2 regions of the Heyndrickxia vini genome follow, and region 2 is predicted to be linked to the other one. Evidence: a T-box and tRNA genes for the amino acid it is inferred to sense, from the RefSeq annotation. Region 2 holds a T-box; the other holds one or more tRNA genes.
What was found. A T-box is a leader RNA that pairs with one kind of tRNA and senses whether it is charged. The one in region 2 lies ahead of tyrS (tyrosine--tRNA ligase), so its partner is inferred to be a tRNA-Tyr.

Region 1: it has a tRNA-Tyr gene. The T-box ahead of tyrS (tyrosine--tRNA ligase) is inferred to sense a tRNA for this amino acid. The anticodon was not compared.

The regions. Positions count from the first base shown of each region.
Region 1 is NZ_CP065425.1:174,948-178,359, forward strand. Features, by position in the region: rRNA gene I5776_RS00950 (23S ribosomal RNA) at 1-516, shown strand, start outside; rRNA gene rrf (5S ribosomal RNA) at 662-778, shown strand; tRNA gene I5776_RS00960 (tRNA-Asn) at 788-862, shown strand; tRNA gene I5776_RS00965 (tRNA-Thr) at 865-937, shown strand; tRNA gene I5776_RS00970 (tRNA-Glu) at 968-1,042, shown strand; tRNA gene I5776_RS00975 (tRNA-Val) at 1,073-1,148, shown strand; tRNA gene I5776_RS00980 (tRNA-Thr) at 1,315-1,390, shown strand; tRNA gene I5776_RS00985 (tRNA-Tyr) at 1,414-1,497, shown strand; tRNA gene I5776_RS00990 (tRNA-Gln) at 1,557-1,631, shown strand; tRNA gene I5776_RS00995 (tRNA-Lys) at 1,639-1,711, shown strand; gene I5776_RS01000 (cation diffusion facilitator family transporter) at 1,860-2,840, shown strand; partial or broken gene I5776_RS01005 (IS256 family transposase) at 3,130-3,412, shown strand, end outside.
Region 2 is NZ_CP065425.1:1,354,871-1,358,282, reverse strand. Features, by position in the region: gene tyrS (tyrosine--tRNA ligase) at 1-1,255, opposite strand, end outside; T-box leader at 1,305-1,518, opposite strand; gene I5776_RS06750 (transglycosylase domain-containing protein) at 1,659-3,412, shown strand, end outside.

The DNA.
Region 1 (3,412 bases), 1.2 Mb from region 2:
CTTAGTGATCCGGTGGTTCCGCATGGGAAGTACCATCGCTCAACGGATAAAAGCTACCCCGGGGATAACAGGCTTATCTCCCCCAAGAGTCCACATCGACGGGGAGGTTTGGCACCTCGATGTCGGCTCATCGCATCCTGGGGCTGTAGTCGGTCCCAAGGGTTGGGCTGTTCGCCCATTAAAGCGGTACGCGAGCTGGGTTCAGAACGTCGTGAGACAGTTCGGTCCCTATCCGTCGTGGGCGTAGGAAATTTGAGAGGAGCTGTCCTTAGTACGAGAGGACCGGGATGGACGCACCGCTGGTGTACCAGTTGTCTTGCCAAAGGCATCGCTGGGTAGCTATGTGCGGAAGGGATAAGTGCTGAAAGCATCTAAGCATGAAGCCCCCCTCAAGATGAGATTTCCCTTAGTTTATCTAAATAAGACCCCTGAAAGATGATCAGGTTGATAGGTTCGAGGTGGAAGTGTGGCGACACATGGAGCTGACGAATACTAATCGGTCGAAGACTTATCCTAATTTGATTCAATGTTATTACGAAGTATTTCTCATCTATCTAGTTTTGAGGGAATAATTTTTTAAAAAACCCCTTGAAATTTGGTTAAAAATCATTATAATAAATAATGTCTTAATCAAATGCTGCAATGCAGTGAAGCAAAAATATCCGGTAATTATTGCGAGAAGGTCACACCCGTTCCCATCCCGAACACGGAAGTTAAGCTTCTCAGCGCCGATGGTAGTTGGAGGCTCTCCTCCTGCAAGAGTAGGACGTTGCCGGGTTTATAGTATTCCGCAGTAGCTCAGTGGTAGAGCTATCGGCTGTTAACCGATCGGTCGTAGGTTCGAATCCTACCTGCGGAGCCATTGCTTCCATAGCTCAGCAGGTAGAGCACTTCCATGGTAAGGAAGAGGTCACCGGTTCGAGCCCGGTTGGAAGCTTATAATATGAGAATAAAACATACATAGATTGGCCCGTTGGTCAAGCGGTTAAGACACCGCCCTTTCACGGCGGTAACACGGGTTCGAATCCCGTACGGGTCACCAACTTAGATTAGATACAATATAAAATGCAACGGAGGATTAGCTCAGCTGGGAGAGCACCTGCCTTACAAGCAGGGGGTCGGCGGTTCGATCCCGTCATCCTCCACCATATTAACAAAATAATAATATGCCGGCCTAGCTCAATTGGTAGAGAACGACCGAATACGCTTCGTAGGAATAACTTCAGCGTACAGCTTGAGCCGCTACTTGAATAATCAGTCTGAAAGCTGGACGACCTTCTTAAGTGGTTCAATATAAGGAAAATAATTTAATATGCCGGCCTAGCTCAATTGGTAGAGCAACTGACTTGTAATCAGTAGGTTGGGGGTTCAAGTCCTCTGGCCGGCACCATTCATTACAATTAGTAATGATATGGAGGGGTAGCGAAGTGGCTAAACGCGGCGGACTGTAAATCCGCTCCTTCGGGTTCGGCGGTTCGAATCCGTCCCCCTCCACCATTTTTATTAATATAATTTGATTAAAATGGACATAATAAGAATGTCCTTTTTTATTTCAATGGGCTATAGCCAAGTGGTAAGGCAACGGACTTTGACTCCGTCACTCGTTGGTTCGAATCCAGCTAGCCCAGCCATTGCTTAGAGCCATTAGCTCAGTCGGTAGAGCATCTGACTTTTAATCAGAGGGTCGAAGGTTCGAGTCCTTCATGGCTCATCAAATTTGCAAAAGTTTCCTTAAACCTTATAGGTTTAAGGATTTTTTTTTGTGAAAAATAATATTTATAGGGAAACTTTTAAGGGTTACAAACGTATAAACAATCGGTAAATTAATCATAAATTCGACTGAGAGTAGAGGTTGTTGGATGAAAGACATAATAAAACTTTTAAGACAGGGAAATAAATCCGCAATGTTAGCGGCAATAGTCAATGCAGTTATTTCAATCATTAAAGGAATCGCTTTCCTTTTAACAGGTAATATTGCAATGTTTGCAGAAACGATGCATAGTTTGGGAGATGCAGCTAATCAATTTTTTGTATTTATTGGTTCAGCCTTGAGTAAAAAAGCTCCTACGGATCGTTTTCCAAATGGTTTTGGTAGGGTTGTAAACTTAGTCCTTTTAGGAGCCGTTCTAATTGTAGGGATTATGTCTTATGAAACAATTAAGGAAGGATTTCATCATATTTTAAAACCCACGCAGTCAGAAGGTTTTTTCATAAATATCATTGTTCTAGGTGCAGCAGTAGTCCTAGAGAGTTTTGTTTTATTTAAGGCAATGAAAGAAATTCTTCATGAAGTGGGGGATGATACAAAAGGTCCCGCTATTTTCCTTCAGAGTGTAAAATACTTAGGTAAGGCTAAGCCAGCAACAAAGCTAGTGTTTATGGAAGATACAGTCGCTACCGCTGGTGGACTCTTAGCCATTATTGCGGTAATAATTTCTCATTTTTCATCATTTCATCAAGCTGAAGGAATTGCCTCCGTATTAATTGGAATCATGATGTTTATTGTTGTCGGAAAGGTATTTTTAGACAATGCGGCGGGAGCCATCGGTGAAGCGGATGAAGAGATGGAGTTAAAAATTGGTAATATCGTAATGGAGGATCCAAATGTTAAGGATATCCAAGATATCACCGTTATTAAAGAAGGAGAGGAACTACATGTCGAGGTAGAGATCGAAGTCGATCCAAGCTTAACTGTAGCGCAGGCCGATGATATCAAAGATCGCTTGGAAGAAAGAATTATGGCTGAAAAAGGAATAGCTGATGTGACCATTGAGTTTGACGAAGATGACGGAGTGAATAATTGGGAGGAAGAGAAAAAAGAGGTTATAGACGAAAAGTAGAAATAAACTGCCATTGGAAATTAGTAATGCGTTTCACTAGAGGTGCAAAACGGTAAATCACATAATCTTAACAGCATAATTAACAGTATATTTCACAGCCAAAAAGACTTAGAGATAAATTTCTCTAAGTCTTTTTTTCTAAGGAACCACAAGTGCATTAGATGCTAAAGAAAGTTTTGATAAATAAGCGATTAAGTCCATATAATTGTGTAAAAAGAAAAGAGTCATTTTAATCCCTCTTGGAAACAATGTTTTCAACGACGATAAACAATGAAAAGAGGAATATAAAATGACCCAATTACAGTTTAACCTAGATATGGATCTTTTAAAAGAATCTGTTTTGAATTCCAATATTGACGCAGTTATTAAATCAGCGATTGTTTTAGTTTTAAATGAGTACATGGAAAAGGAAAGAGATGATTATTTACATGCGGACGCTTATGAACGCTCTCCTGAACGTCTAGATTACCGCAATGGCTACTATGAAAGAGAACTAACCATGAGTATCGGTAAAATAAAACTAAGAGTGCCTAGAACTCGAAATGGGGAGTTTTCATCTTCCGTTTTTGAAA
Region 2 (3,412 bases):
AGCGAATTAAGAAATACTTCTTCTTCCCTCTTCTTATGACCGTAAATTGATCTTCTATCCGATCATTCTTTGACAAAATATATTCGACATTTGAATTTCTTTCTCCATTAATATAAACGGCACCATTTTGAATATCTTCCCGGGCTTGGCGTTTTGATGGCGCGATTTTGGCTTCGATTAATAAATCAACAAGTGCGATTTCTTCATTGCCTTTATAATCAAAAGATGGAACATCTTTAAATCCTTGCTTAATTTCATCCGCAGTTAAATTCTTTACCTCGCCACTGAAAAGGGCTTGTGTAATCTTCATTGCTTGCTCTAAAGCATCTTCTCCATGAATTAAGCGAGTCATTTCTTCAGCTAATGCTTTTTGCGCTTTACGTAAATGTGGTTCCTCTTGCACAGCTTTTTCTAATCCTTCAATCTCTTCTCGTGATAAAAACGTAAAGAACTTGAGATATTTAATAACATCAGCGTCCGCAGTATTAATCCAAAATTGATAGAATTCATATGGGGATGTTTTTTCTGGATCAAGCCAGATGGACCCGCCTTCTGTTTTTCCGAATTTTGTTCCATCTGCCTTTGTCACTAATGGGATTGTCAATCCGAACGCTTTATCTGTTTCTGGGCTCATTTTTCGAATAAGTTCTAGGCCTGTTGTGATATTTCCCCATTGATCACTTCCACCAATTTGCATTCTGCAGTTGTGATTTTGGTAGAGATGGAAAAAGTCAATTGCCTGTAAAATGGTGTAGGTAAATTCAGTAAACGATATTCCCGTATCGAGACGTGAAGCAATTGTATCCTTTGCCAACATATAATTTACACCAATGTGCTTCCCATAGTCTCTTAAAAACGTTACAAGATCCATCGTACCATTCCAATCATAGTTATTCACCATGATTGCGCCATTTTCCCCTTCGAAGTCAAAAATATGTTCTAACTGTTTTTTAAGTCCTCGAACATTTTGGTCAACAGTTTCTATAGTTTGAAGCTTTCTTTCCTCTTTCTTACCACTTGGATCTCCAATTAGTCCAGTAGCACCACCGACAAGCACGATTGGGCAATGTCCTTTTTGTTGAAATCTTCTTAATGTAAGAAACGGAAGCAAATGACCGATATGCATACTATCAGCTGTCGGGTCAACCCCACAGTATAACGAAATTTTGTCCTTATCTAGGACCTCTTTAATTCCTTCTTCATCTGTTTGTTGATAAATAATCCCTCTCCACTGTAAATCTTCTAACAAACTCATTTCATATCACTCCATTTCAATAAAATAAAAAAGCCCCTTCGTTTAAAAACGAAGGGACGATCATTATCGTGGTACCACCCAACTTGAGAAACAAATATGTTCTCCACTCAAAAATATAACGGTATCTCCCGTTTACTGCTACTACATTTCACAGTAAATGCTCCAGGATGTAATTCATCATAACCATTTGTATCGACTCTCAGCAACCGTCGACTCTCTAAGACATGGATAGTTAGACTACTTTATCCTTTCAACGCTTATTCATATGAATTTGTTCTTATAAAAGTTAATCTATTTTAAACATACCTACCTTATAAAGTCAATTGCTTTTAGAAAAATTACGATTTTAACATTTCCATAATCAATTTATGCTATAATGTAGGTGATTTTGAGGGGGAATTAGATGGGTGAAAAAATGACTAGATTATTAGAAAGTTTAAAGAAATCATTTGCGATTTTTCGAAACAGAAAAGTACAAAAAAACTCTAGAATTACAATCGGGGTTATTTGGAATCTTTTATTAATATTATTCATTGTACTTGTCGTAGGTGGTTTTTTTGCTGGCGGTGTTGCCGCAGGTTATTTTGCAGCATTAGTTAAAGATGAACCTGTTCGTCCTTATAATGAAATGAAAAAGGACATATATAATTATGAAGAGACATCGCAACTTTATTTCGCTAAAAATGTTTATTTAGGAAAAGTAAAATCGGATTTAGAGCGTGAAGAAGTGAAAATCAAAGATGTTTCGAAGTTTTTAAAAGATGCTTTAATAGCTACCGAAGATAAATACTTTTACGAGCATAACGGTGTTGTTCCAAAAGCGTTATTCCGTGCTGTTTTTCAAGAAGTAACGAATTCCTCTACACAAACTGGAGGAAGCACGCTGACACAACAAATTATCAAAAATCAAATATTAACAAATGAAGTGTCCTTTGATCGAAAAGCTAAGGAAGTATTGTTAGCTCTCCGTTTAGAAAAGTTTTTTAAAAAGGATGAAATACTAGAAGCTTATTTAAATGTATCTACGTTTGGCAGAAATTCATCTGGCCAAAATATTGCTGGTGTTGAGTCGGCGGCTGAAGGGATATTTGGAGTCTCTGCAAAAAAGCTAAACCTTGCACAATCAGCTTTTATAGCCGGATTACCGCAAAGCCCGTTTATGTACACCCCATTTACAAATGGAGGAAAGCTTAAAAGCAAAGAAGGATTAGAGCCAGGTATCAACCGGATGAAACTGGTTTTAAATCGTATGCTTGATAATGGCTATATCTCGGAAAAGCAATATACCGATGCAACAAACTATAATATTGTTAAAGATTTTATCAAACCACAAAAAAGTCCACGGGAAAAATACCCATGGTTAACTTATGAGATCGAAGACCGTGCTCGAAATATCGTAGCCATTATATTGGCGCAAAAAGATGGATATAAAGAAAAAGAGTTAAATAAAAGTAAAAAATTATATGAAAAATACACTACCCTTGCCGATCGTAATATTCGACAAAATGGCTATAATATTCATACTACAATCAATAAAAAAATATATGATAAAATGCAAAAAGCAAAAAATGAATTTACTAGTTATGGACCAAATAAAACAGTGACAAAAATTGACCCAAAAACTGGTGAAGAAAAATCAGTAACAGAACCCGTTCAAATCGGCGGGATATTAATTGAAAATAAAACAGGAAAAATATTAAGCTTTGTCGGCGGCAGAAATTTCAAAAAAGAGCAGTTAAACCATGCTACCCAAGCAAGAAGACCAAATGGTTCAACAATGAAGCCGCTTCTAGTTTACGCCCCTGCGATGGAAATGGGTGTGACTGCCCCTGGCACTGTAATTGCTGATTCAGATACTGGTATTAGGTCTGGTGGTAGAGCATGGCCGACCAATTATTCAGGAAGATATTATGGGTTAGTTACAACTAGGGAAGCGTTAGCGAAATCACATAACGTCACCGCTGTCAAAGTGTATCAAAGAACGATTAATCAAAGACCAGCGAAATATCTTAAGAAAATGGGCTTTTCAGATTTAGTTCCCGGCGATTATGAGAACCTAGCAACTGCATTAGGTGGTCTTACCAATGGGGTCACTGTTGAAGAAAACGTTAATGCATATACAACCTTTGCTAATGACGGGAAATTTGTCGACGCTTA